Regions from separate parts of the Mesobacillus jeotgali genome, predicted to be linked through region 2. Evidence: riboswitches for the same ligand, from Rfam matches in the RefSeq annotation. Region 2 holds a riboswitch; the other holds the start of a gene.

Region 1 (14,896 bases), 740 kb from region 2:
AATCATTCTTCTCACCCGCCACCATTAAAATTGGAACCTTAACCTCAAGTCTGGTCCCTTTGTTCTCGACACTGACAATCTTCAATGTCCCGCCGATTTCCCCGGCACGTTCATGCATATTCTGGAGGCCATATGATCCTGCTTTTGTTTCTTCCACTCTAAAACCAACACCATCATCGACAACACGCATGATCACTTTATCGTCGCGCTTGATCAATAATACTTCGAGCTCTTCCGCCTTAGCATGGCGAAGTGTATTCGAAACAGACTCCTGGAGGATCCTGAATAAATGGTCTTCGACACCCTTATCCAACGGAAATGGCTCGACCTTCCACTTGATATCCATGGTGACTTTCTGTCTTAATTCGATCAATAATTCTTCGATTCCTTCTTGCAGGCATTTGCCCTTCAAGGCAACGGGGCGCAGGTGAAGAAGGAGCGCCCTCATTTCAAGCTGCGATTGATGGATCATTTCCTCGACCATCTTCAGCTGCTTCGCTTCCCGGTCTTCGGAAGGGCCCTTTGTTTCGTTGATCGCAGACATCAGCATCGAAGCCGCAAAAAGTTGCTGGCTGACAGAGTCATGCAGTTCACGCGCCAGCCTGTTGCGTTCCTGTGAAATGATCTCCTGGATCCGTGACTCTTGTTCCTCTGCTTTTTCAGTCGCCAGCCGCTGTGACAGCATCGCTTTTTCCGAGATTTGCTTATGAAGCTTGCTAACCCTTTTTGAAATGGACGAAATTTCAGCGTATGCCTGATTCAATTCAATTTCAGGCTCCTGTCCTTCCTCCAGCTGAAAAAGCCAGTTTTCTACCGTCCCAAACTGTTTTCGCCAGTAGGTCCCTGACGCCATACCAAAAGCGACACCCAATACAACACTAATACTGAAGGTAAAAATGATGAAAGGAATATCCATCAGCTCACGGTTCCACAAATCAGATAGCTTTGCTACCGGGAAAACAAGCACAAAAGACAAAGTCACGGCTATGAATAAAATAATTCCTAGAGTCAATCCCCATAAAATTTGGCGCATCGCAGTCGTCATATGCGTTTCACCTCGATATTACCAACAAGCATCGAGGTGAAAATCTTCACTTTCTGCTCAGCGTCGTCATAGCCTGGAGTCTGCACATACAGGCTCTGGTTCAGCACCCTGTCCTCCTCATGCTCGAATACTTCAGCAGAGCCAATGACTGACGAATGCCTGAGAGTGACTTCCAAATCATATGGCACATACACTTTTACATTGCCAATAACGTTTCGGATAAAAACCACAGTTTCTCCCTTTGGCAGCACCGTCAGGCTCAGGTCGATGACACTGTCGCCAATCCCCGTCTGGATATTGACATCATTCCACTCATACACATGGGAAGGCGTTTCCTGATGGCCAAACAAACGATTTTTAAGAAGAGGAGGTTTTTCGATCAGCATTTCCTTCCTGTTTTCTTTTTCAGGCTCCTTTAAAACTGGCGTGATCACTTCCGGCTTCTTTTTCGACTGAGCAAATTGATAGGCAAGATAGATCAGTACCGCTAATAGAAAAAACCGGAATGTCATCATGCTGAAAACACTGCTCAGGAAAAAGAACAAGCCTGCCCAGAAAAGCAGTTTCCCAGATTTCTTCGGCATCAAGGAGCGCCCGAAATAGATCATCGCTCCGCTTGCAAGAAGGGAGAAAATCAGTCCTTCGTTAAAAAATGAAACTTCTAGTAAAAGCAGTATAAGTCCAGTAATCACAATCCAGCTGACATAATCATTCTTCATGTTGTTCAACATGCTGTTTTCCTCCCTTCCTCTAGATTTATATTTTAAATGGAATACATGATAGAGGATTTTTATTATGAAGTCTGTTCGAGGTTGATACCCCAAAAGGCGCAGCTGCCTGCGCCTCTATAGAATACCATGTTTTGCCTATTAAATAGTATGTGTTTCTTTATTTTTGAACTCTTTTTCGAGCTGGGCAATCCTGCTGTCAATTGTATTGCGATTATAGCTGTTATTCACTTTCTCCTCAAGCTGGTCAAGATAGTTTTCCATGTCTGCGAATTTTGAATAGGCTTTATCGGAGTAAGCCCCGTTATCGAGCACCTGATCCATTCTATGGTGGGCGCGAGTAACATTTTCCCGGCCCATCAGTTCAAGTCTGCGGATGTGCATGTCTTTTAACTTATGGTTCATCTCTTCATACTTCCGCTCAAGCTCGAGCTGCTGTTTGACCGCATTTTCCATCGCTTCCTTCAGCCTTGCTCCGCGCTCCTCATATTGTGCCTGCTCCCTGCCGGCAAACTCCTGGAGATCCGTTTCACCTGCTCTCATTGCCACCTCGGATTGATACTTTCGTTTTTCGGCCATTTCAAGTGCTTGCTGATGTTCGCGGGCAAACTGTTCCTTCAACTGTCCCTGGCGCTCAAGCAGCTTTCTGACCTTTTCTGTTTCTGCTTCACATTCGCGAAGATACTGATTCAACAGCGCGATTGGATTTTTCTTTTCCTTCTGGTCAAGCGCCTCGTGAAGATCTGCCATTACTGTGTTTTTGATTCTTGTTAATAGATTTGCCATTTACTTTCTCTCCTTTTGATATGGATGATTTTATTTGTTATTCAATTGTGCCCATTGCTTTTCGAAGTTGACGAAAGGATCGTTGTCTTCGCGAATCACATCTTCTTTTTTATCCCAGTTCTTGTATACAAGGTACAGGACATACGCAGCTGCGATTCCCAGGATTGCCGGGACGTTAGAAGCTGTCGCCATCAGGATGATGAAGCCGGCGATTCCCCAGCCAATCTTTGCGGCGGTAGAATCTGTCTTTAAAAATTGCTTGACGACGAAGTAAAGCACCAGCAAGCTGACTCCAAGCCCGACTAGCGGACCTAGATTCGAAATCAACACCATGGCAGCAATGAAGCCGGCAACCAGTAAACCAAATTTTTTCATGTTCAATTCCTCCTTATCTCTTATGATTACATCTTACCTTTCTGGCAAAAATTCAATAACGTGCCTGAGCTTGATTTTGCAGTAGGACCTGAGGCTTAGACGGGGACCGGACCCGGCGATTCACCAGACCTTATGTCGCGGAAATCTCTGAGAGGATAATGTATAGTTTTCCGAGAAGGTTAACGAAAAGCATCTATAAAAAATAACCCAGTGGCTATTCACTGGGTTATTTCGGTCTATATTTATTTTGCGATGAACATTTGCGTCCAATAGTGGCCATAATTGCCTCCGGTCGCATGCCCGACACCAATATGGGTGTACGCTGGGCTAAGGATGTTCTTCCGGTGACCTGGGCTGTTCATCCAGGATTGTACTACTTCATTTGGAGTTCTCTGGCCGGCTGCAATGTTTTCGGCAGCGCTTCGGTAATTGACTCCAAAGTTCTTCATCATCGTGAAGGGACTGCCGTATGTAGGACTGGTATGGGAGAAATAATTTTTGTCTCTCATATCTGCTGATTTATATCTGGCGACCCTTGAGAGCTGCCAGTCAGCAGCAAGGGGCTTCAGGCCATTCTTGGCGCGTTCCTGGTTTGTCAGCTGGATCACCTGGCTTTCGATACTCTTTGCTGCCCTTAATGTAGGGATATTTACCCTCTGGCCAGGATAAATCAAATTCGGATTATTAAACTGTGGGTTGGCAGCGATGATTTCCGAAAGGCCAACCTGGTATCTGACTGAAATTTTCCAAAGAGTGTCCCCGGGCTGTACTGTATGGACTTGCTGTGCAGACGAAATAGTCGGAATAGCCATTACCATTAATAGCAGAGCTAAGATTATTTTCTTGAACATTTTCAATCCTCCTCACCTGATAGGATGAGAATAATCCAAGAATTTATACTTTATTATTTTTTCACAAGAAAACATCACAGGAACGGTGCATATAGATTAATCAAGGGAGGAATGCGAATTATGGGCTATCTTTGGGTGATGACCATTGGTTTTGTCATTTGTCTCGGTATAATCGGCGGCATGTTGATGTTCTTCATCACATCAGCTTTCAATTACGATGACGCCAGTCGGATTGATTTGTTGGATACGGAGAGAAAGAGTAAGTCGTAGAATGCCAAAAGGCTGCCAGAATGATCTGGCAGCCTGTTTATATGGCCTCATTATTAAAAGTCGCGTGTGTTATCAAAACGAGTGTTTGCAGGGTTGTCCGAAGTAAGCGGTGCATCAACCGGGTCGTTAGTTCTTGTTCCATCAACGGCTGTAGTACCATTATTCAGGCCAACTCTGTTTTCGTCGCGCTCGACAACAACTAGAATCTTGCCTTCTTTGACATAGCCTTCGTAGCGTTCTGCTTCATCTTCCGGAATACCCATACCAATCAGTGCTCCAGCCAAACCGCCAGCACCTGCGCCTACTGCAGCACCTGTCAGTGTTGCAGCGATTGGGCCCGCAGCTACGATTGGACCTATTCCAGGGATCGCAAGTGCGCCGATGCCTGCCAATAATCCAGTAAGGCCGCCCAATACGCCGCCTGTTGCCGCACCTGCAGCAAGACCTTCCTCAGTCTTTGTACCGGTTGCTTCGTTAACATCGTGAACTTCATCTTCGTTCTTACTGATAACAGAAATGTCATCGGTTGAGTATCCCTGTCTTTTCAGGTCCTCAACAGCCTGGATTGCGTCTTGCTCATTATCATATACTCCAACAAGATGTTTTTCATGTTCAAACATAATAAAAGCCTCCTTTAGACGAGTAGTCCTTTTAAAAATACCCGCACACAGGAGGCGTAAACCTTATGTCGAAAGATTAAATGGACATTCTTTATTTGTTCATCCAAGGTTGATTTTCGTAAGCGGAGAATTTCCGGCTATTTTATCTTGATGGCTCAATGAGGCTGAAATAAGTGGAGATATTCAGTTTATAGGAACTCGAATACCATATTACTTCCCTGCTGCTTCCAATGCTGCCTCAAATTGCTCGATGATGTCATCGGCATTTTCGATCCCAACCGAAATCCTGACCAGTCGATACGTAATGCCAAGCTCTGCCTGAGCCTCTGGCGGAAGTGCACGATGGGAGGTTTTCAGCGGATGGGAGACTGTCGTCTCAACTCCCGCAAGTGTAGGTACTATTTTTACCCAACCAAGCGATTTGAAAAATTTGTCTGTATCCACGTGTTCCGCCAACTCAATACTTACAATGGCACCAAAACCTTTTTCACCTTCTGAAAATGGATAATATACCTTTGAAACATTCTGATGTTCCTTTAGACTGTCTGCAAGCAGCCTGGCATTCTCGGATTGAGCTTTCATTCTTAAAGCAAGAGTCTTTAACCCTCTGCAAGTCAGCCACGCTTCAAACGGGCTGAGGTTCGCACCAAGATTCACGATTCTTGCACGCGCTTCTGCTATTAATTCCTTCTTGCCAACGACAACACCAGAGGTAACATCACTGTGACCGCCGATGTATTTCGTGGCACTGTGGACGACAAGATCGGCTCCCAGCAAAAACGGACGGACATGAAGCGGTGTAGCGAACGTATTATCAACTAATACAGTAAGATTTCTTTTCTTAGCCAGCGCAATGACTTCCTCCAATTTTTCAACACGAAGGAGCGGATTCGTGATGGACTCGGTGTAAAGAAGTTTCGTATTGGATTTAATGGCCTGCTCTACATTTTCCAGGTCTGCAAACGAGACAAACGTCGTTTCGATTCCGAAGCGTTCCAATTCAGCTTTCAGCATATGAAAACTGCCGCCATAAACATCATCAGCCGCAACAATATGATCGCCATTCTTCACCACTGCCAGGACACCAGCTAAAATCGCAGCCAAACCAGATGATGCCGCTACCCCGTCTTCAGCATATTCTAGCACTGCAACTGATTGACCGAGTTCATCGGTATTAGGGTTTCCGACTCTTGAATATAAATAATTTCCCTCTCCCTGATAAAAGCCCTCAAGCTCATCAAGGTCATTAAAGGTAAATGCTGATGTCTGGTAAATCGGTGTTGCCTTGCTCTTTATTCCCGCTTGCTTGTTATGTATGGAATGAATTACTTCCGTTTCAAATTTTTTCGTCATTTTGTCACCTGCTTTTAGAATTTGTAGTATGGAAAAAATAATCATAAAAAACCTCTCCAAATAAGGAGAGGTTACAGTTCAATCAGCCTCACTTATCTTCAGACTGCAATCTTCAGGAATTAGCACCTTTCATTATGAAAGAAGGTTGCCGGGCTTCACAGGGCCTGTCCCTCCGCCGCTCTGGATAAGAGGTATTTCGGGTTTAAAAATAGTTTAGATAGCTGAAGTATATCAGCATCGATGGTTTATCGTCAATGACAGTTCACTTACTGAAAACACTGGATTCAAGCTTAAAAACAGCTTATAAATTTCCAGCTCAATCTTCCGGATCGCTATCAAGCAGGTCCCAAGGCGTGATCACGCCAATTGGCTTTCCATGGCGGTCTCCCGTTTCCGTAATGATGACTGCCTGCAGCTTCTTGCCTCTTGTATGGTAACGCTCGAATAATTCTTCAATATGATACAGTGATGCATCCTCATCCACAAAGGTCACAAAGTAATTTTTCCCCTTCGTCAATAGTTCTTTGACACGGACGTCCTCGAAATGGACCACACTGTCGGAAAAATGCTTCGCCATCCACTGGATGATTTCCGTTGAAGTCAGCAAGGCAACATACTTATCATCCTTGTCGTAGACAGGGAATCTTGTAAAATCAAACTTATTGATCACTTTCAGCACATCTTTAAGATAAGCATCTTCATAATAATAAAACACCGGGCTGGTCGCGATTGATAATGCCGTCTGCGGCTTCTCAAACTCCCTGGCGATTTCCTCGATCCGTTCGACCACCTCAATATGCGGCTCGGCAATATAATAATCTGCGTTCACTCGTTCATGGACAATCGCATTGCGTAGCTTGGCAAACTGATGCAGCTCACTTTTATATTTACGAACCAGTGAATGATTTTTATACCCAGAGTACAGCAGTTCGACGAACGCATCGCTGTCCGTTCCCTTTACCATTTCCTTCAACGCTTTGTGAATCCTGTTAAAGGCCGTCTCGAACTTGCCGGATTGCTCCTTATGCTTTACTTCCTGGTCTTCTGGAGTTTTCGCTCCAGAGTCAGGATTTTTATTTGATGAATTCTTACCAGTTTCATTTCCACCCTTTTTCCCATTGCCGTTTATCGATTGATTGGAGGCTGGTTTGCCATTTTCTTTACCGTTGTGGGATGGATTTGAGGCTGGTTTGCCATTCTTAGATTGATTTGAAGCTGGTTTAACATTTTCTTTACCGTTCTTGGATGGATCGGAAGATGTGTTTCCATTGCCATTGCCTGCCTGTTGGTTGGCAGACTTGCTTTTATCATTTTTTGAATGGTTGGAAGAAGAGTTGCCATTCTCTCTTTTTGATTGATATGATGGCTTCCCATTTTCGCTTCCTTTATTGCCATCCTGCTTTTGATTTCTCTCATCAACCCGCTTCAATCTGTTTTCCTCTTTCTCCTGCGGTCTAGGATTGGTATTCATATATGACTTTCTTTTATTTTTACCAGTCTGATGATTCATCTTATTTTTTGAACCTGACTGGTTATTTGATTTATGTTTAGCTTGAGTATTGTTAGCCAAAATAGCCCCTCCGTAATTTCAAATAACTTCCCCTTCTCATTACCCCAATTACCGCTTTCACTAATCATGGATATATAATGAAAAAATACCAGCTTGCTTTAATGTTTGATACAATAAGTATAGTACATACCTTACTAATTAATAGTAGAATTTTTTATAGAAAAGGGTTTGATATTTAGTGGCAGCAACGAAGAAAAAAAGAATAGTCAAAGAGGTCACACAGCTTGTGACGATCACAATCGGGGCGATTATCGCGGCATTCGGGCTCGATTTGTTCCTTGTTCCTAACGCGATCCTTGACGGTGGGGTCATCGGTCTATCAATCATCGCAGCGGAACTGACGAACATATCGATGAGTATATTCCTGATTGTGTTTAACCTTCCTTTCCTGTATATCGGATATCGGAGAATGGGCTTAAAATTCACGCTTCGCACCTTGTATGGGGTCATTATTTTATCGGGAGCGACTGCTTATTTACACCATTTCGAACCTGTGACGGATGATTTATTTTTAGCAACGATCATCGGCGCGGTCATCCTTGGAACAGGGGTCGGTCTGGTCATCCGGGCAGGCGGCGCACTGGACGGAACAGAAATCATCGCCATCCTTGTCAGCAAAAAGCGCACCGTCTCTGTCGGGCAGATCGTCATGGTCATGAACTTATTCATCTTCATTTTAGCCGCCCTGCTCGTGTTCAGCTGGGAAACGGCCATGTACTCCATCATCACCTATTTCATTGCCTTCAAGATGATCGACGTCGTTGTCGAAGGCATGGAAGAGCTAAAATCAGTCACGATCATTTCCGATGTTCCTGAAGAAATCGCCGAAGCATTACTAAAGCAATTAGGCCGGGGGATGACCTATATCCAGGGCCAAGGTGTTTTTTCAAACGAGCCGAAAAAAATCATCTACACCATCGTTAGCCGAATCGAGTTGTCCACACTGCGCTCAGTTGTCGATGAAATTGATCCAAATGCGCTTGTCGCCATAGAAAATGTCGCCGACGTTTCAGGAAGCAACTTTGATAAGAGCGGCGGGCATTGATTCGACTTGATGGATGAGCAGTTGGTCGATAAATCCTGAAATGTGGTCGAAATAATTTAAAATCCGCCAATATAATTCGAAATGTGGTCGAATAATTTTAAAATGTGGTCGAATAAACTATTTTTTCGCCAATAAGTTTTTGATTAGGCTTTGTCTACGCTTGTTTCTCATGTAGTGTTTGGTATTTTCACCAGATTTTTTCCGATATTTTGTGTTTTTAATGTAAAAAGTGCCCTAGCGAGGAATCGCCGGGGCACTTTGCTGTTAATCAATCGGATTATTGAACTTCTTCTCTTTCTGTCCGGTTGTGAACTCGACTAGTTCTTCGGGTGTGTTGTTGCCTTTTTTCTTGTTGTTGTTGCGCTGGGCATTTCCGTTGCCGAGCTTTTGTCTACCCATTCTACCTCGCTCCTTTTAATGGATTCATGAAGTAGTATGGATTTTTTCTTCGGCGTTTATTCTAAGTTCAGGCGCCCTCCGAACGTTGGTTGCCTGCTCGTAAGCATAGGCAAGCCTGATCAGCAATGGTTCGCTGAAGGCGGTTCCCGAGAAGGTGATCCCGACTGGCTCTCCATCTTCAGTAAAAGCAGTCGGGACCGTAACGGATGGGTATCCTGCTTTAGAGCCGATTGTCGATCCATCCATCGGGAACAGCACCGCGTCAGCACCATATTCTTTCAAGGCATAGTCAATACCCTGCTCCCTTGCCATATAAAGATTGTATTCAAGCTCTTCGAGGTACTCAGCCTCGGTTAGGGTCCCGCTTGTTCCTTCAGATTCGAGCAGCACTTCCTGTCCGTACTTCAGCGTTTTTTCGCCATGCTCATAATTGAAGGCAATCACATCAGCAAGTGTCCTGACGGGAACATTCGGAGACAGACCTTTCAGATAAGCATTCAGATCCGCTTTGAATTCATAGCTCAAAACTTTGTATCCCCAGGTCGCTTTCGCCGCCGGGATTTCTGCTTCAACGATTTCCGCGCCAAGCTCCTCCAATTTTTCAACCGCTTTTTGAAAAATTTGCTCCTGTTCATGAGTCCACTCGCCAATATATTCTTCTCTGACAACAGCGATTTTAGCTCCTTTTAATGCTTTTTCATCAAAAAGAGAGACGTGTTTGAATTCAGGTAAACTGACCATCGTTGCCGGGTCTTGCGGATCCTGTCCGGCAATCGCTTCTAAAAGATAAACCGCATCCTTTACCGTTCTTGCCATCGGGCCTGCCGTATCCTGAGTGTGGGCAATCGGGATGATGCCGCTGCGGCTGACAAGTCCGACTGTCGGCTTGATGCCAACCAATGAATTTCTCGAAGAAGGATTTAAAATCGACCCATCTGTTTCCGTTCCGACTGCAACTGCAGCCAAATTAGCAGCAATTGCGGCACCCGAACCAGCACTCGAGCCGCCGACATCAAACTTCCCTGGACCATACGGATTCAGCACCTGGCCTCCACGTGAGCTGTAGCCGCTCTTCATGTTATTTGCCATGAAATTTGCCCATTCGGTCATATTCGTTTTGCCAAGAATGACGGCGCCTGCTTCCCTGAGCTTGGCGGCGACAAAGGAATCCTTCTGGGCAAATGAATCCTTCAATGCCAGTGATCCAGCACTAGTATGCATTTTATCGTTAGTATCAATATTATCTTTGATGAGGACCGGAATGCCGTGCAAAGGGCCTCTGGGACCTTTCTGTTTTCGTTCAGCATCCAGGGCAGCCGCAATGTGCAGTGCATCGGGATTCAACTCAAGCACGGACTTGGTTATACTATCAAAAGCCGGGATGCGGGCCTGATACATCAGGACCAAATCATGCGAAGAAAGTTCGCCATTCTCCATTTTCTCCTGCATCTCATCAATCGTCGCTTCCGGCAGCCACTCTTCCATCAATGTATTCAAATGTGGATTTTTCACTTTCAACAATTCCTTTCAAAAGGGCTCTGTTATGTTGATACAACCGCTTATCAGAGCCTTCAAAAATAATCTACGGAATATATATTCTGATTTTTTCACTTAAAACCCTTTATTTACAGTAAAAAAGCTATAGGAAAAAGTCCTATAGCTTCGCAACTCATTATTCAGGATCGACAATTTTACCGCCGTAAAATTCTTTTTGCACTGGCGTAATATTAAGTGCTTTGCAGTATTTTTTCATATCGCGCTCTTCACGCTCGTTGACAATCGAGATGACGGTTCCTTCCGCGCCGAATCGGCCTGTACGTCCGGAGCGGTGAACATATTGGTCCTGCTCCCTCGGGAAATCAAAATGGACGACATGCGTGACACCCTTGATATCCAATCCGCGTGCTGCGATATCGGTGACAAGCAGCATTTCGCTGTTGCCATCACGGAATTTGTTCAAATACCGCTGACGGTCCTGTTTGTCCAAATCACTGTGCAGCTGGCCGACATGAATGTCCTTGAACTTCAGTTTTTCAGCAGCTATAGTCAGGTTCGCGATGTCCTTGATGAAAACAAGTGACTTCGTTCCATCCAGGCGGGCAATCTTCTCAAGGACTTTGATTTTGTCACGCTGCTCGCTGAGAAAATAAATATGCTCAACTTTGGCAGCATCGATCGTCTCATCCTTTTTGACATTGATGATCTCTGGGTCCTTCGCCAATCTCTTGATTGATTTTTCAACAGTCTCTGGAAGAGTGGCTGAAAATAGCAGAAGCTGTCTTTGATCAGCAAGTGTCGATTTAACAATGCTTTTTACCGTTTCATTATGCTCAGGAGTTAGAAGCTGGTCGCCTTCATCAAGGACCACTGTATGGACTTTGTGCATTTTCAGCTTCTTTTGCTTGATCAGTTCATTCGTCCGGCCCGGAGTTCCGACGATGATATGCGGGCTCTTCTTCAGCTTGTCAATCTGGCGCTTCAGGTTCGCACCGCCGATCAGGCTTGCCGATTTGATTCCGCTGCCTTCGCTCCATTTCTGGATTTCGGCCAGGATCTGCATGACAAGCTCCTGTGATGAAGCCAGGATGACTGCCTGTGTGTTCTGCATTTTAGGATCGATTTTATTTAAAACAGGAAGCAGGTACGCCAAAGTTTTTCCAGTACCAGTCGGCGACTCTCCGACAACATCTTTTCCTTCTATTATTAGCGGAATGGCTGTCGTCTGGACAGAAGTCATCGTCTCGAATCCGGCCTTCTCCCAGGCCTGCTGCAGGAACGGTTGTAGTTGCGATATAATTTGTTGAGTTTCTGACATGATTTTCTCCTTCAGTTAAACATTCTAGTATTGATACTAGCTAAAACACGAATATAAGTCCAGTATTCCCCTGAAAATTGGCATTTTGCACCTTTTATTATAGATTGTTTTTTAGCTGATTATGTTTTATTGGCGGTTTTCACAATTTTATTGGCGATAATTCAAATATATTGGCGATTCCACAGATTTATTGGCGAAAATTTTAATATATTGGCGAAAATCCAATTTTATTGGCGACTTGGAAATTCTGAGCGATTTTTTCCAATTCATAAATAGACATCGAGCGAGTGATGTCTCCGAATATCACAAAAAAACATCGAGCGAGAAGCCGCCCGATGTCTTCAAAAACTAAATCTTATTTATGGATCCAAACTGCACCAGCAGAGTTATCCTTCGCTTCGCCGATGACCTGGAACTTCAATCCGTAGTTAGGCAGCTTTTTGCCTGCATCTGGAATCAGTTCGTTGATGTACTTATTTGAGTCATCAAATGTTGTCACACCTGGAAGGCCTTGATAATCGAATAGTCCGCGAGATGGAGAATCGACTGTCCAGGCAGGTGCCTTATCCAATGAGAATGCTGCGTCAGCAATTTGATAACGTGTGCTGCTATTTACAGAATCCTGTCCGTTAAGCGTGCCGACGATTGCTTCTGGATGAGAGTCAACAACCCCTATGAAGCCTTCGCCCGGGTGAACGCCAACCCAGTTATCAGTGAAGCTGTCATCACCGTACCAGACAACTAAACCAGTGTTGTACTTCACTCCGCGGCCGGCAATCAATCCCTTGTCAGCGCCAGCGTAATTTCTCCACTCAAGATAGTAGTAGTGGTCTTTATCAAACAAACCATTTGTAGAGATGAATCCATCAAGAGTCACTTGCTGAGTGCCTTCAGCATCGTCAGAGAAAGCAACTTCGCCGTCAACAGTCAGGCTCAGGTTGTCGATAGCGAAACCTTCTGGAGCAAGTCCTCCGTCTGTTACATATTCAAATACAAGCTGCACTTTCTGGCCTGCGAACTGGCTTAAGTCATAAGACTTGTCTGCCCATTCACCTTGAGTTGTTTCCATGCCGCCAGAAGTGTTTTCGTCTCCGATTACATCCAACTCAACTTCTGTACCATCTTCTGTTACTGCGTTTACAAATACATAGTCATAATCGAATTCTACTTCGTACCATGCTTTGTAGTCAAAAGTAGCTGTCGTTGCAGCTGTCAGGTCGAATACAGGTGTTTCCAATGCAGTGTGCAGGTCATCGCCTTTTGTGCTGTAATAGTACTTTTCGCCGAAACCTGGCTCAATGCCTTGAACCTTTTTCTTAGGAAGGTTCACTTTGACAATGCCGTTATTCTTTGACTTCGTGACGCTCTGGTCAATGACTGCTGTCAAACCGTTTTCGTCAATTTCGTCATAGTTAACTTCTGTAATGTTGGCCCAGTTGCCGCCCATGATTTTCTGGAAATACTCTTTGTTCTGAGGAGAGAAGCTTGTAGGCTCTGTGCCTGCAACTGCTCCATTCCAGCTGCCGCCGCTCATGATTGACCATGATGCAACCGGCTCGCCTTGTCCAGTGTACTGTGTGTCATACTCATCTGGAAGGCCTAGGTCGTGGCCGAATTCGTGTGCGAATACACCAACCGCTCCATCTTCAGGCTCGATAGTGTAATCGTATGCCGCCATTGATCCGTCCCAATAAGGTACTTGAGCGGTTCCTTCAGTGCCAGGAACTTTATGAACTCCATTCAATACCCAGCGGTGTGACCAAATAGCATCGTCACCAAGCTTGCCGCCGCCAGCTTCCTGGCCGACACCAGCGTGAAGCACCATCAAGTGGTCAACAAGTCCGTCCGGCTCGTTTTGATCGCCGTCACCATCAAGGTCATAAAGATCGAACTGGTCGAACTCAGAAAGATCAAGACCGCCTTCAACCGCTGCTTTCAATGCATCTTTTACAAAATTACGTGGTCCAACTTCTCCATTGTTGTCATGCCCGCCTTCCGGATTGTCGTCACCATAGTCAGCAGCATTTCCAGGTACCGTTACCCAGTCTGTTACATGACCGTCAACTGTGTAGCTTCCGCCAGACTGCTCTTCATAGTACTGCTTGAACGTCTGAACCTTTTCACCGTTGAATAATGTGAACTCTTCATCGCCGAACAGCATTTTTTCATAATGCTCACGGCTAAAATCGTCTGAATACATATAGCCTTCTTCTTGCTCGATGCTATTGTGCTTGAAGTCCGCGAATTCCGCTAAAAGAACCAGAACCTTGTCCTCCCTGACTCCGCCATTGTAAGGAGCCTGTTTCGCAGGATCCACTTTCGCGTAGCCTGTTGGCTTGCCTTTTTTATAATTGTCATGCCCTTTTTCAAGCTGCTTTGTCAGCTTGTCCTTTTGCTTTGTCAAAAAGTCCTTGGACTTCTTGGCCATTTCAACTTCGGCAGCATGCTTGTCTGTCTTGCCCGCTTTTGCTCCCTGCTTCTGTTTAATATATTCTGTTACCGCTTTGTTGACTTCTTCCGATGAAGCACCTTTCGCAATCAGGCCTCGCTCCTGCAAAGCCTTTGCAAGGCGGTCCTGGTCAACAATGTTTAGATCGATTGGTGCAGATACCGGCGCTGTTGAAGCTTCAACAGTCTTAGTTGCTGCTGGTGAACCTGCAAATGAACCAGCAAATAATGTAGAAGCGAATACAGCACTTGCTGCCACGCTGGATAGAACCTTCAACGAACTTTTCTTCTTCAAAAAGATAACCCCCTGCTATTTTCCAAGTTTCGATTTTTCATATTTTCTGAAGAATCTGATGAAATTGTAGCAAGGTTTTGAAATATTGTAAATTTTTATAATATAATAATATTTACCTATAAAATTACTCGTTTTTGTTAAAAAAACTTATTTTAAAAATAAAACTCAGTCTATCATCCTGTTTCTATCTCAAAAATAAGTGTATTTAAAACTATTTTAATAAAGTTTCATATTGGGAAATTTTCTTCGTGTCTCTAAATTTGATTCTAATGGACTATCAGGAAAATACTGGTTTC
Region 2 (14,896 bases):
AAATGCTCTGTCTGAGATCAGGTATCCGCGATCCGCGCCAATTTCTACACTTTTTTTAATAACAGCGACAGCCTGAGGCGGCCCCATTGAAAGAACAGAAATAGTTCCTCCTGTTTTATTCCTGATTTTGACTGCTTCCTGTACAGCGTGAGCATCATAAGGATTCAAAATGGCTGGTGCGCTTCGCCTGTCCAGAGTATTGGTCTTAGGATTGATTTTGATAATTTTTGTATCGGGCACTTGCTTGACACAAACGACAATGTGCATACTCTCTTTTCCCCTCCTCAAAATGTAAAACTATTAATTTGTAAGCGGTTACTTTTAGCTGTTTTCGTTTAAAACGTTTTCTTTAATATGAAGGGTAATTTAATAAGGAAGGAATTTTTGATACCAAGAAAAACCCTCCTGTTCAGATGGCTTTAGCCCCTGCAGAAAACGAGTATTATAAAACAGCTGTAATACAGGCTTATGTGACATTAATTTATGACAAATCCAGATAGTTGCTTTTCACACAGCCTTATATAAATAAAATGCTATGTAGTACGATATATGAATCGTATTACATGCATAGTACCAACAATTAAAAAAGTAGATAACATAGGTGATATTGTTTTAAGAAAAATGAGGATAAACTTTCATAAACATACTAAAGTCAGCTGTAAAAAAATTATTGAAAGTTACAAGATGAGAGGTGCATTAGCAGATTGATGATAAGAAGCTATCTATGTTAAAAATATATAAAATAATCCTATAAAAATATGATAAAAATCACACAAAGATACATTATCGTGAAAATTTGAGCAAATTGTTAAATTTTTTTGCTCTTATAAAAACACTTTAGCCACCGCCGGTTTATTGGCAGTGGCTAAATTTTTCCATATGTCTGAATGGTATCACGCATGCGATAAAATATATTGTTTCTTTGTAAGCAGGATCATCTGCCTGAAAAGGATTCTTGTTTTTTTCCTCTGCAGCTCCGTCTCCCTGCACAATGCCTGATACTCATAAATTAGAGTGTCAAGTTCCTGGCTGCGACGGACTGTTTCAGCACTAGTGTATCCCGTTTCCAGTGCAGAAGCCACCATCAATTCCCTAACGCGATCAATTTCCTTCAACAAAGCGATTTGCGATTGATACACTTCTATATCTCCTCTACTACTTTAATTGCTTAATAAAATAAATAGATTACTTGAAGAATTATGGCAAATGCTAGGATGAATGTAAATAGATTCGCAAAATAAGACAATATTCACGGCAGAAAAAATTTACTTCGACAAAGTTTGCGGTTTGTTATGATTACTGGCTGACTTTTTCCTCTTCGTAAATTGGCACCCAGCCTTCAGTTGTCACGAAAATTCTTACCGCAACTACCTGGCGATCATCCTGAAGAGTGAAATAATGGCGTGTATTTTCAGGGACTGAGATTAAGTCTCCAGGATTCAGGAACACTTCAAAAAATTCTCCGTCATTGCCCTGGATGACAAACACTCCATGACCACTTACGATGAATCTTACTTCATCATCTGTGTGATGGTGTTCCTGCTTAAAATTAGCAAGCAGCTGGTCAAGATTCGGTGTATTGTCCGACAATGAAATGACGTCCTGTGCCTTGTAGCCTCTGCGTTCTGAAATGTCCTCAATCTCAGCTTTGAATACGTCGAGTATTTGCTGTTTTTCCTCGTCAGTCAACAGGAACTTTTCCTGAAGATTTGATGGCAGCTTATTGATATCCCACTTTTCATAGATAACTTCCTGTGCGTTCAGGAATGCTTCTACCTGCTGCTCTTCAACGATTCTTTCCTGTGTGTTTTGCTTTACGATAAATGCCATGTGAATCTCTCCCTTTTATCTTAATGTTTAATCTACTTATGAAATCTGTTTAAAAAGTCCTGAGTTAAACCACCTTGAACAACTGGAATGGTTTATGTTCAAGGAGCCTTAACTGGTAGCGGAATAAAAACTCAGTAGCCTCAAGAATCTTCTTTGCTTCAAAAGCGTTTCTCCCCCAGACAGTGATTCCATGATTACGGATTAAGACCGCGCCTGTATCTCCTTTTACATGCTCTGAGAATGCTTTAGCCAACGTTGGTATATGCGCATAATTCGGAATTATGGGAATCTTGAGGACAGCATCCTCCTCCCAAATATTAAAAGCCTTAATTAATTCCTGTCCCTGAAACTGTACTTCGCCCCTGTCTCCATAGACTTCTGAGATGACATTATTGTCAATGGTATGGACATGCAGGCTGCAGCCGGCGTTTGTTTTTTTGTATACCTCGACGTGGAGGAGCGTTTCAGCAGACGGCTTAAGATGTGTTTCTTCAACTGGCCGGCCGAATTGGTCTACGAGCAAAAAGTCTTCGTCCGTTCTTTTCCGCTTATCTTTCCCGCTTGCTGTTACAAGGAATTGCACCGGGTCGTCATTCACTTTAATCGCCAGGTTGCCGCTCGTTCCCATAAACCAATCACGCTCTGCCAGTTCGGCCTTTACATCCGCCAGTTCTTCCCACTTACACTCTAAAATGCTCATCCTCTCACCCCTGTCTCAGTTTTAAGTGCTTCTATACAGTCATAAAACGTTTCAAATGGTCTATGTGCAATTGCCCACTCTTCGCATTTATCCTTCAAGTAATCTCTAGCCAGTACAAAGTCTGCTTGCTTGGCAGCTTCCAAATCTGTTACGGAGTCCCCGATGACGATTTTATAAGCATCTCTTTGATCTATCCTTCTCATGATTGATGGTTTGCAGCAGCCGCAATCATTTGAACACTGATCATCACAGCTGTTTGGCCATTCAATTTTTATCGTTTCTCCGGTAAAATCTGAACCGTTGCAGTAAATGCCTGTTATCGGTCCGAATGGTTCAATGATGGGTTCGAGAAAAAAGTCTATACCGCCGCTGACGATGTAAACAGGAATCCCTTCCTCACGGGCAAAATCAAGAAACTCCTGAAAACCCGGGCGGATCCTGGCATTCTGTACAGCAAATTGAATAATTTCTTCCTTCTTGGAGACCGGCAGCAGGGAAAACATTTTCCCTACTCCTTCCCGGATTGAAATACTGCGGTCAAGCACTGCTTCTTTTATTTCATCCCAGCCGTCAGAACCGAATTCTTTCATGATCGCTATGATATTGTCCTTTTCGGTTACTGTCCCGTCAAAGTCACAAAAAATTACCGGCTGTCTCACTTCGCCACCGCCTCTGACGACCCCCAAAGAGCAATAGCCGTTTTCAACTCATCATGCTCAAGGGCGCCTTCTTCAAGTGTTTTTCCTTGAAGAACGGTATCAATTGCCTGTCTGAATGCCTTGCCGCCGCCCTGTGCTCCACCAGGATGTCCATGGACGCCTCCACCAGCATTTATGATTGAGTCCACACCGAAATCTTTTATAAGCAGCGGTACCATTCCAGGATGTATGCCTGCTGATGGTACCGGGAATGTCCTTTTGAATTGATCCTCAGCAGTCAGTGCCTCGGCTATTGATAACGCCTGCTGCTTTTCGAGCGCTACACTTCCATAAGGTGACGGGAACAGTGAGAAGTCAGCCCCGGCATAGCGGAGTAATTTTCCCAGAAGCAAAGAATGTGAAAAACCATATTCATCAGCCGATGTCAACGCACCGCTTACTGCAGGGTGAGCCATGATCGGGATGCCAATTTCATCATCTTCCCTTAGTTCTTGTAAAACATCCAAGCCATAGGCAAATACATTGAACAACAGTGCATCGGCTCCCAGTTCAGCCGCTTTTCTTGCTTTGTCCTTCAACTGTAAGGTTCTTCCTGTAAGATTGGCAGCATATAGAGTTCGGTGCCCAGTAGATTCATAGACTTCTTCGAGGACCTCTTTACCAAGAGCGATCCTATTTTCAAAAGGTGTAAGCTCATTTTCAAACAGGATTTCGTCGTCCTTGATCAGGTCAACTCCTCCAAGGCTTTGTTCTTTAAGCTGTTTTAGCAGAAAATCCATATCACGTCCGATGACACCTTTGAAGATACTCATGAGCAATGGGCGGTCGTGGACGCCAAGCTTGTTCCTGATTCCTTCAATCCCAAAGCGCGGACCAGGAAAGTCTTTCTTTAATTCTTCTCCAAATTCAAGGTCGATAAGTTTTACCTTGCCATCAAGCGAAAGTTTTCCAAAAACTGTTGTAAGAATGGCTGGCAGGTCAGGTGAAAAGTTCAGGGCTGGATAAGCGATTTTGATTGTTGCCACAGTTTCTGAATTGTGGTCCAGGCTTGAACCTTCAACAGAAACCACTCTCCCCTTATGCTTTTTTAATTGTTTTTGATCCAGTTCCGGCAAGTCAGTCCATGAACCCACTGTTAAGCCAAGCGCGATTCCCTCTGCTTTCTTTTCGGGGTTATGTTTGGCGTCATGGACTATATATGTCGCTGTAATTTCACTCATGAAGATCAATCCCTTCAGTACTTATTGAATTCAGTTGTAATTTGGGCATAAAAAAACCTCTTCACAAAGAAGAGGTTAGAAAATACACTAAACTCTTCTCATCTTTCAGCTTTCGCTGCAAGAATTAGCACCGTGCCCAGCTAAATGCTGGATCGGTTGCCGGGCTTCATCGGGCTCGTCCCTCCGCCTGCTCTTGATAAGAAAATAATTTAATCAAGTTATTTAATTGGTTAAAGTAAATTTGTTAATTAGGATTATGTCAGGTTCGCAATTCAATGTCAACTATTTTTTTTGAATATTTCCAAGCTTTCAATTCTGCCGACTGCTTCACGCAATCTTTCTTCCGAAGTCAGCAAGCCAACCCTCACAAACCCTTCTCCATGTTCACCGAACCCTACACCTGGCGCAACTGCTATATGTGCTTTTTCCAGCAAGTAATCCGCGAATTCGACCGAAGTGAATGGTTCAGGGACCTTCAGCCAGGCAAAAAACGAGCCTTTTGGAGCAGTCACCTGCCAGCCAATATTCCTAAGGCCGTCAATGAGTACATTTCTCCTAGATTCATATAAATCATTTAGCTCAGCCACACATGCCTGCGGTCCCATCAAAGCTTCTGCCGCTGCCTCCTGGACAGCACCAAACAAGCTGACATACATATGGTCCTGCAGCAAGTTGATCGCAGCAATTACACTTTTATTCCCTGCCGCAAAGCCAACACGCCAGCCAGCCATATTATATGTTTTTGACAGAGTATAAATCTCAATGCCTACTTCCCTCGCGCCCTCGGACTGTAAAAAACTTTGCGGGCGGTTCCCGTCAAAGCCAATTCCTCCATAGGCAAAATCGTGAACTACACAAATTTCATTTTTTCGTGCCATCTCGATGGTTTGATCAAAAAATTTCTTATCGGCCACTGCACCCGTCGGATTATTTGGGTAGTTGAGGAACATCAGCTTTGCTTTATCCAATTCGTCTTCACTTAATTCAGCATAGTCAGGCAAAAAGTCATTCTCTTCCCGGAGTGGCATCGTCACCATCCTTGCCTTTGCCAGCTCGACACCAGACCAATAGTCAGGATAGCCGGGGTCAGGAACGAGAACCGTGTCTCCAGGATTCAACAGGCATTGAGGTATTTCTACCAGGCCGGCCTTACCTCCAAATAGGATGGCAATTTCCTCTTCCGGGTTAAGATCGACCCCGTATTCCCTTTTGTAAAATGCTGCTGCAGCTTCTTTTAAGGAGCGCAATCCTCTGAAAGGCGAATACTTATGATTAACCGGATTATCCGCAGCTTGCTTTAATCTCTCAACAATGTGCTGTGGAGTCGGCTGGTCAGGATTCCCCTGCCCCAGGTTTATTATGTCTGCCCCTTTTTCTGTATAAGCGCCCACCTTTTGCACCAGTGAAGCAAAAAACTGCTTGGGCAGGCTTTTCAGTAAATCTGATTGTGGAAATTCCATTTTCTCACCTGCTTAGGAAATATATTATTATTTCAAAATTTTAATTGAAATTCTAGTCACAAATGATATAACGTAAAGAGTAACTTGTAAAGATATAATTTTCAGAAAGTATGGCGGTGATGAATGATGAAATTTAAAATAGCATGCCTGCAAATGGATATTGCCTTTGGGGATCCTGCACAGAATTACAAAAACGCTTCTAAACTGATTGCACAGGCAAACGGTCAAAATCCTGATATCATAGTCCTTCCGGAGCTCTGGACTACTGGGTATGATCTGGATAATCTAAAAACCACTGCAGAAGAAGGAGCACAAGCAGCCAAAGTGTTTTTCAAGGATGCTGCTATGGAATACAGCTCCCATTTCATAGGCGGGTCTGTTGCCAATAAAACAGAAGCAGGCATTGAAAATACATTGCTTGTTTTTGATAAAAATGGAGAGCAGGCAGGAACCTACAGCAAGCTTCACTTATTCAAGCTAATGGATGAGCATTTGTATCTGGCTGCCGGCAAGGAAAAAGGGTTGTTTTCCTTGGATGGCCACAAGTTTGCCGGCCTGATTTGCTATGATATTCGGTTCCCGGAATGGGTTCGTGCTCATGCACTCCATGATGTCGAAGCGATGTTTGTTGTCGCTGAATGGCCAATCCAGCGGTTGGAACACTGGCGGGCATTGCTCATCGCCCGTGCGATCGAAAACCAATGCTTTATAGTAGCATGCAACCGTGCTGGTTCAGACCCTAATAATACTTTCGCCGGCCATTCAATGGTCATTAACCCATGGGGTGAAGTGATCGCTGAAGGTGGAGAAGGAGAGGAAATCCTCCTGACGGAAATCGATCTAGACGAGGTTAAGGAAGCAAGGAGCAGGATTCCTATCTTTACGGACCGCAGGCCAGAACTGTATTAAAACAAAAAGTGCAAGCGCCTTGGTCAGCACCGAAAAGCGCTGGAGGGCCGACCGGTGAAGTCGTTCTTTGACTTCATTGGCAGGACCGAAATCGAAAAGTATAGCCGACTGCCCAGAAACGCAGAACTGGAGACTCCGACAAAGAAGCGCTTTTGCTTATGCCGGCGGAGTTGAAGTTTCGGAGTTTCTAGGAGGCGACACTAGACAAGCGTCTCGAGATGCTAGGCGCTGAAGCTGGATTAGGAAGACCCAATAGTTATTCACAATTATTTAATTTCTTAACACTGTAAAAAACCGCCCAAGGTCTATGCCTAGGGCGGTTTTCATACTGTTCTTGAGGGAAATTACTCAGGTTTTGCCCACATTTCTTCAGGGTTCAATTCATAAATCCCATTTTCACGATACATGTAATGATTGATGATGAATTCTCTTCTGATTGTCGCATAATCCTCATGGAACTTTGTAATATATTCGTTCAATTCCTTTTCCGGATATTTTTTTCCGGCTTTCAAACCTCGGACCATGTATTCAAATACCATCAGCTTCTTCTTCCGTTGTGCCGGAATATTTTTTAATTTACCGTCTTTCGTCAAGAAATTCTCGAGCACCTTTTGCCTTTCGATATTTTGTTCAATCATCTCTTCCACCTTCCCTTCTTTTTTCTCGATTAACCTGCCTAGCGTCCTTGCCTGTTGCTTGATTACTGATTCATTCAGGTGAAAATAAATTGTATTTTTATCTCTGCGCTCAACAATGACATTTATATCCCGCAATTTCTTGATATGATGTGTGATTGTCGGCGGAGTAAGGCCCAGTTTTCCTGCAATCGCCTGGCCATGAAGCGGCCCATTTGCAAGTAATGCCACAATCCTGATCCTTGTCGGGTCTCCCATCGCTTTATGGAAAGCGACAATTTTGTCTAATTGCATAAAAACACTCCATTTAATTTAATATTTATCTAATTAGGTATATATCTAATATAAGGCATTCTCCGCAAAATTTAAAGGGGATTTGGAAATTTTTTTATTTTTCATGGATGTTTTATTTCTATGGCACCATTTCCCCCCACAGAAAAACGCCTGATTTATTTCAATCAGACGCTTCCTTGGTTATTGGCAAATAAATATGAAAGATCGTTCCGTGCCCCACTTCGCTCTCTATTTCGATAGTACCCCCGTGTTCTTCAATAATTTTGAAACTCACCATCAGGCCGAGCCCTGTTCCTCTTTCCTTTGTGGTGTAAAAAGGTTCACCAAGCTTTTTGATCTGATCCGCAGGGATTCCTTCGCCTTCATCCTTGATGCAAATATGTATTCTGTTCCCTGGAGCCTGACTGACAGTAACAGTCACAAAGCCCCCTTTTGCCATGACTTCTATTGCGTTTTTTATGATATTGATAAAGACCTTTTTTAATTGATTAGGTTCACACATGAGTTCTGGCAAATCATCGTCATAAATGGTTTTGATTTGCACATCATGGAGTACCGCCTGTGCGGTCAGAAGGGCCGCAGTCTCATCCATGATCCTTGAAATATTGGTATATTCGAATTTAATTGATTGCGGTTTGGCCAAAACCAGGAACTCATTGATGATCGAATCAATCCTCTGCAGTTCGGTCTTGATTACCTGGAAATATAGCGAATAAGCATCACCCGAGCTGCTCTCAAGCAGCTGGATGAACCCTTTTAGAGCGGTCATTGGATTGCGGATTTCATGTGCAATGCCTGCTGCCAGTTCCCCTAGCATATTGAGTGTATCTGATTTATGCAACTGGGCTTCCATCTCTATTTTTTCAGTGATGTTCCTAAAAACAATGAGATTCAAATTGTCGACCAAATGACGTTTAATACTGTATTCAAAATGCTTCATCCGGCCATTTGCATACGGAATGGTAATCCTGCCGTCAAGTCTCCCTTTCCGGAGCAATGACTGAATTTTTTCATCGATCAATTCTTCCGAGAGTCCTAGATTCATGAACAGCTTCCGGAAGTTCTCCTCTTTCAGGTCTTCCGGCTTCAATTCGAGTTTAGCCCTTCCTGAAGGATTGATCTCATAGTGCTTACAATTCTCATCCCAAAGAATCATACCCTCAATTGATCCTTCAAAAATTCTCCTGAAGCGCTCTTCACTTTTCCGGAGCTGCTGCTCCATATGATAGCGCTCACTTGCATCGCGGACAATGGTCATGTGAAAACCATCGCCAGCATTGAGCTTTACAGTGAATTCGAGCAGCCTTTTCTCCCCATTCGGCAGCAGAAAGAACGTTTCCTCACGCAATGCGCCTTTTTCATTGATCGTTTGTTTCATCTCTCTATATTTCTCGTCCTTTTTATAGATAAAGTCCGATATTTTATGCTTTAACAATTCATCCTGAGTGAGCCCGAAAATCTTGCAGGTTGCTTCATTAGCTGCAATGATTTGCCCGCATTTACCCCAGAACACAATTCCATCCAAAGTATCCAGGAAAAAGCTTTTTAGCAAACCCTCGTCCGTACTGAATTTATCAGCGAAATTTGTTGCCTGGCCTTCTGCAGAGGCCATATGTACAAAAGAGTCGGATGCTTTTCTCTGATCGCTATTGATCCTCTCTTTTAATGAGGAATTTTCTTGTTCTAAAGCGGCTATTTTTTCCTTCAGTGCCTTTATCTCATCTGCCTTGTTAGCACTACTCACCAGAAAGCCTCCTTGTCGGATTCCCATTTTTCTAGTAATTTCTACATAGATGGTAAAAATCCCTTTAAAATTGCGATTATTTCCTTGATATCCTGCTTTCTTTTCCAAATGGAGCTTATTCCAATAGTTTAGTATTTATAAAACCAAAAAGAGAAGCCAGGGCTCTGGCTTCTCTTAGTCTTATAGATACTCGTTCTCATGTTTTGCTTTAAGACGCTGCCATCTTTTTTCGACTTCTTCTTCAAATTCTACAAGCATATCTTTATTTTCTTCTTTTAATAAATGCTTGGTTTTTCCCATATATTTCAGCCAATCTGCTAATGGGATCTTCTTATTTTTCGCTTCAGGATCATAAGTTATATTTGTGATACCTTGTTCCACTTCGTATAACGGGAAGAAGTTCGAGTTCACAGCTGCTTCGACAATTGTCTGGCCAAAGCGATCCTCAGATTTCCAGTTGAGCGGGCATGTTATCAAAAGTTTACCGTAAACAGTACCTACATTTTGCGCATACCACTGAGCCTTTGCGGCCTTTTTCACTAGGTCCTGCGGGAAGGCTTCCGTTCCAGTGAATACATAAGGAATATTGGTAGATGCCATGATCTGGGCTGTATCCTTATGATGGAACGCTTTACCCTTTTGTGCCTTTCCGACGTTTGATGTGCTCGTCATATGGCCGAAAGGAGTGGAATAGGAAAGCTGGGACCCGGTGTTCATATAACCCTCGTTATCGTATTCGAGCATGATCAGTTTGTGTCCGCGAAGTGCCGTACCGATAGCCGAACCCATGCCAATGTCCATACCGCCATCTCCGGTAACCATAACGAAGGTCGCATCTGCTGACACTTCGATTTCACCGCGTCGCTTCAGTTCAAGGAATGCTTCGAGAGTACCTGATAACGTTGCCGCCCCATTCTGGAACAGGTTATGGATTGTCGTCTGCTTATGGGATGTGTGAGGATACGCAGTTGTGACTACATAAGCACAGCCCGTTTGGAATAGTATGACGAGGTCTCCTTCAATCCCTTTAAAGAATAGCTCCAGTCCGCCGAAGATGCCGCAGCCTGGACATGCGCCATGACCTGACGCAATTCGCTTCGGCTTTGTAGTCAAGGCTCTTAAAGGCGGAATTTTGACATTCAATTTATTCTTTTCTTCATCTCTTGTTACCTGGATCAGTCCTGAATTATAGACATCGCCATGCTGCGGTTCAATGACTTGCTTCAATGCTTTTTCAGGATCGCCAGCAACATGTCCGTAGTAGTCGAACGGCTTTTCTGCGTATCCTTTTTCCATAGCGTCAATTGCCATACCGAAAAATGCTTCAGCATCATCTGCATAGAAGTCCTTGCCGCCAAGTCCAAACACCCTGCTCTGGACGATTGTCGTATTTTCCCTGTCTTCCTGAAGCGCGGACTTAATTTCGTGCGTTAGGTTAGGCCCATGTCCACCGTAGGAGTCTGCTCGCTCACCAACAAGAAGTGATTTGACATTCTTCAGTGCTTCCCTGATTTCTTGTGCAGGGAACGGCCGGATGATATTTGGACTGATAACGCCGGCTTTGATTCCCTTCTCACGAAGTCTGTCTACAACATCCTTTGCAGACTCTGCTGCTGAGTTCAATAGGAACAGTGCTACGTCAGCATCTTCCATTTGATAAAGGTCAAGGATATCATAGTTTCTTCCTGATAGTTTTGCATATTCTGCTGCTACTTCTTTATAAACATCCTTCGCTCTGTACATTGCTTCTGACTGCTGGAAGTGGTTGTTGGTCAAGTCGTCGCCATTCATGTGCGCTCCGATTGTCAACGGCTTCTTAGGATCTCTGGCAAAATTATATTCCGTCGGTGCTTCGCCAACAAATCTCTGTACAACAGCCCTATCCTTGAAATAGTTCACTTTGCGTTTTTGGTGAGATGTAAAGAAGCCATCATAAGCTACCATTACAGGCAGTCGCACATCTGAGTGTTCTGCGATTTTCAGTGCCATTATGTTCATATCGTAGACAGCCTGTGGTGTCCTGGCGGTCAGAATAACCCATCCTGTATTTAACGCAAAATACAAATCTGAATGATCACCGCGGATATCAAGCGGACCGCTGATTGAACGAGTTACCAGGTTTAAGACCATTGGATAACGTGTACCGGATTGGACCGGGAGCTGCTCAAGCATATACATCAACCCGTTAGCGCTTGTTGCGTTGAACACGCGGGCTCCGGTTGCTGCTGCTCCATAACAGATTCCTGCAGAACCATGTTCTCCATCCGCAGGAATCAATTTGATATCATGCTCTCCCCTGGATTTCATCATATCCAGATACTGTGCAACTTCTGTAGAAGGGGTAATCGGGAAATAGCCCATAATATGATAATTAATTTGAGCTGCAGCCATCGCCGCCATTTCATTTCCTGATTCAAAGGTTGTCACCTGCTCTGCTGTACTCATTGCCTTCACATTTTCTTCAAGAACAGACATTAAGAAACCCCTCCAGTCACATAAGGATAGTTATGTTTAACTTGATTCTCCTCAGCATAGCCGATCATTTCCCTCAGCTCACTTAATGCAGTAGTAGGACATGCTTCTACACACTTCAGGCAGCCTTTGCAATATTGATAATCGATTCCCTTTAGGAACATTTGCTTTCTGCCTCGTTTGTCTTCTCCCTCTTCCCAAACAAAGCAATAATCAGGACATGCAGTATCACATGCAGCGCAGTTGATGCATTCCTGCTGATTGAATTGGGGCAGGAATCCCTGTCTGGAACCGCTTAAATCCTTGAGGACGCTGTTTGCCTGCGCTGTAATCACACCGCCGATTTCTTGTGTTTCATAACCAAGAAGCGGCATTGGACGTTTGAATTCTTTGCCCTTTGCACCTTCTTCAGGTGCGTATGTTTTAAAATGAACGTCATTGTAGCCTCTCTCGAACGTTCTGATATTCGGCTCGACTAAATGAGGATATTTCTTTTCAAAAGTTTTGCGGATGACATTTTTCATCGCTTCGGGATCAAGGAAGTCAATGATGCGGTACAATGCTCCTAGCATCGCTGTATTTACTTTCGTTTTTTCTTCCACTGCGATTGAAAGTGCATCAACAATTGCAAGTGTTCCATGCTCTAGATGAAGATCTTTTTTGATATCGTCAAAGTCTCTCGTTGAATTCACCAGCAGAATCCCGTCTGGGCGCAAACCGCTGACTACATCGACCATTTTATAAAGTGCCTCATGGAATACACCAACAACATGCGGCTCTTCTATTGGACTATGAACCCTGATCTCAGTATCAGGTTCACAGAAACGGATAAAGCTTTTCACCGGCGATCCTTTTTTCTCCGATCCATATGAAGAAAAGTTGGAACCGTTTAATCCAAGGCCCAAAACACCTGCTTCCGCAAGCATCTTTCCAGCAAGGTTTGCACCAAGCCCTCCAATCGACTCTAGCCGTATCTCATAAAAACCTAATTCATTCTTTTTCGGTAAGATAGACATAATCTCCCTCCCCAATTTGGTTATAAAAGGTAATTGACTTTAAAACATTCCCCACTAATAATTTTATAGACTTTACATTCATTAAGCTGTGACATATATCAAACATTTGAACTTTTTTTGAAACACACCCAAAAATATTAGACTTAATCCGTATGTTATAATGAAAAATCTTTTATATAACAGAAATAAAATTGTAATAGTACAGAAATAATTTTTCCTGATTTAGGAGCTTGTTCCTTAATTTTGAGCAAATAGCCTAGTTTGTTTTTATCCTATCAGGGGTAAATAAGGGTTAGTATTTTGGGGGTCTCTAATTAAGGGAGGAAATATGAAACAACAGCGAGATTACTACTTTGACAATGCCAAGTTCATCTTGATTTTTTTCGTCGTATTTGGCCATCTTTTGCGCTCGTTCATTGAAGACAATGAAATGATTTACAATATTTATAAAGTCATTTATACATTCCATATGCCGGCCTTCATTCTTGTTTCGGGATTTTTTGCAAGAGGCTTCAATAAAAAAGGCTATGTAATGAAAATAGCCAAAAAGTTAATATTGCCATATTTTATTTTTCAGCTTATCTATTCTATTTTTTATTATTTCCTTTACAGCAAGTCTACTTTTACGATGGATCCATTGAACCCTCATTGGTCTCTATGGTTTTTGATCAGCTTATTCTGTTGGAACATTATGCTGATTGGTTTTTCAAAACTTAAGGCACCAGTTGGACTGTTGATTGCTTTTGGATTGGGATTGGGTGTCGGATATGTAGACTGGATTTCCAACTATCTGAGCCTTTCGAGGACTTTTGTCTTCTTTCCATTGTTCCTGCTTGGGTACCATTTAACGAAGGACCATATAAAAACATTGACGAGGCCCGCCTTCAAAATTGGAGCATTGGCGGTCTTCACTGTAGTGTTTTTAGGATTCTTGTTCAACCCGGAAATAGATTATAAATGGCTCCTTGGTTCAAAACCTTATTCAATAATGGAAGCAGCTTCAATATCAAGCATGCTAACACGATTAGGCTTCTATCTATTAAGTCTGCTAATGGTGTTCAGCTTCTTGACCATCGTTCCAAAGAAACAATATTTCTTTACAAACCTTGGGAAGAATACGCTTTATGTCTACTTGCTGCACGGATTTTTTGTACGAACCTTCCGCGAAAGCGAAGTTCAGAACTTCTTCCATAGTCCTGAACGTATCCTTTTGCTGGCTGTCATCGCACTCCTGCTGACCTTCCTGTTGTCCAGCAAGTACGCTGCAGCAATCGCACAGCCGCTGATCGAATTCAAAACTTCAAGAATCAACCGGCTCAAAACCCGGTTCACAGCCATCCTGAGGTTCTATAGAAGGAAGATGTTGAGTAATTAGACATTCCGAAATATCAAGAATAGAAAGAGCCATTCTTCAAGAATGGCTCTTTTCCTTTATCTTCAACTGCATTCCACCTGTCTTTTTTGTCCAAACTGAGATATAATTTAAAGTTGATTTGCTGCTGGATTTTTACAAAGGAGATTATTTCAATGAAAATAGTTTTAACAACGCTTAACGCGAAATATATACACACAAACCTTGCAATAAGATACCTTAAGGCATATGCTCAGCCGGAGTTTGACGTGACGCTTGTTGAATATACAATCAAAGACCCTGCAATAAATATTGTCTCGGATTTGGTTCAAAAGCAGCCAGATGTTATTGGGTTCAGCTGCTACATTTGGAATATTGAAGAAACCATTAAAGTCATCAAGATGATTAAGAAAATCAATCCTGAAATAAAAATCATTGCAGGGGGACCAGAGGTTACTTACGACGTCCAGGAATGGATGAAGGAAGTGCCGGAGTTTGATTTCATCGTCATCGGTGAAGGTGAGCAGACATTCAAGCAGCTCCTTTCTGCACTAGCTTCAGGAACGGATTTTTCCGAAGTACCTGGCATAGCTTACCGAAAAAACG

The links. A riboswitch is a leader RNA that binds a small molecule or an ion and turns the genes downstream of it on or off. The one in region 2 is predicted to bind S-adenosylmethionine.
Region 1: linked by a shared signal. The riboswitch ahead of FOF60_RS03985 (trans-sulfuration enzyme family protein) and the one ahead of mtnW (2,3-diketo-5-methylthiopentyl-1-phosphate enolase) in region 2 are both predicted to bind S-adenosylmethionine.

The regions. Positions count from the first base shown of each region.
Region 1 is NZ_CP109811.1:787,182-802,077, reverse strand. It holds gene FOF60_RS04020 (sensor histidine kinase) at 1-1,045, opposite strand, end outside; gene FOF60_RS04025 (response regulator) at 1-6, opposite strand, end outside; gene liaF (cell wall-active antibiotics response protein LiaF) at 1,042-1,776, opposite strand; gene FOF60_RS04010 (PspA/IM30 family protein) at 1,915-2,559, opposite strand; gene FOF60_RS04005 (lmo0954 family membrane protein) at 2,590-2,934, opposite strand; gene safA (SafA/ExsA family spore coat assembly protein) at 3,177-3,785, opposite strand; gene FOF60_RS03995 (hypothetical protein) at 3,906-4,055, shown strand; gene FOF60_RS03990 (YflT domain-containing protein) at 4,109-4,675, opposite strand; gene FOF60_RS03985 (trans-sulfuration enzyme family protein) at 4,886-6,028, opposite strand; SAM riboswitch class I at 6,118-6,219, opposite strand; gene FOF60_RS03980 (CBS domain-containing protein) at 6,345-7,598, opposite strand; gene FOF60_RS03975 (YitT family protein) at 7,777-8,643, shown strand; gene FOF60_RS03970 (hypothetical protein) at 8,908-9,042, opposite strand; gene FOF60_RS03965 (amidase family protein) at 9,067-10,554, opposite strand; gene FOF60_RS03960 (DEAD/DEAH box helicase) at 10,715-11,857, opposite strand; gene FOF60_RS03955 (immune inhibitor A domain-containing protein) at 12,213-14,600, opposite strand.
Region 2 is NZ_CP109811.1:1,522,775-1,537,670, reverse strand. It holds gene FOF60_RS07565 (electron transfer flavoprotein subunit beta/FixA family protein) at 1-267, opposite strand, end outside; gene FOF60_RS07560 (aspartyl-phosphate phosphatase Spo0E family protein) at 894-1,139, opposite strand; gene FOF60_RS07555 (1,2-dihydroxy-3-keto-5-methylthiopentene dioxygenase) at 1,297-1,830, opposite strand; gene FOF60_RS07550 (methylthioribulose 1-phosphate dehydratase) at 1,895-2,530, opposite strand; gene FOF60_RS07545 (2-hydroxy-3-keto-5-methylthiopentenyl-1-phosphate phosphatase) at 2,527-3,189, opposite strand; gene mtnW (2,3-diketo-5-methylthiopentyl-1-phosphate enolase) at 3,186-4,409, opposite strand; SAM riboswitch class I at 4,505-4,612, opposite strand; gene FOF60_RS07535 (pyridoxal phosphate-dependent aminotransferase) at 4,688-5,869, opposite strand; gene FOF60_RS07530 (carbon-nitrogen family hydrolase) at 5,996-6,778, shown strand; gene FOF60_RS07525 (DUF2087 domain-containing protein) at 7,123-7,707, opposite strand; gene FOF60_RS07520 (PAS domain-containing sensor histidine kinase) at 7,868-9,451, opposite strand; gene FOF60_RS07515 (thiamine pyrophosphate-dependent enzyme) at 9,632-11,926, opposite strand; gene FOF60_RS07510 (2-oxoacid:acceptor oxidoreductase family protein) at 11,926-12,939, opposite strand; gene FOF60_RS07505 (acyltransferase family protein) at 13,268-14,314, shown strand; gene FOF60_RS07500 (B12-binding domain-containing radical SAM protein) at 14,467-14,896, shown strand, end outside.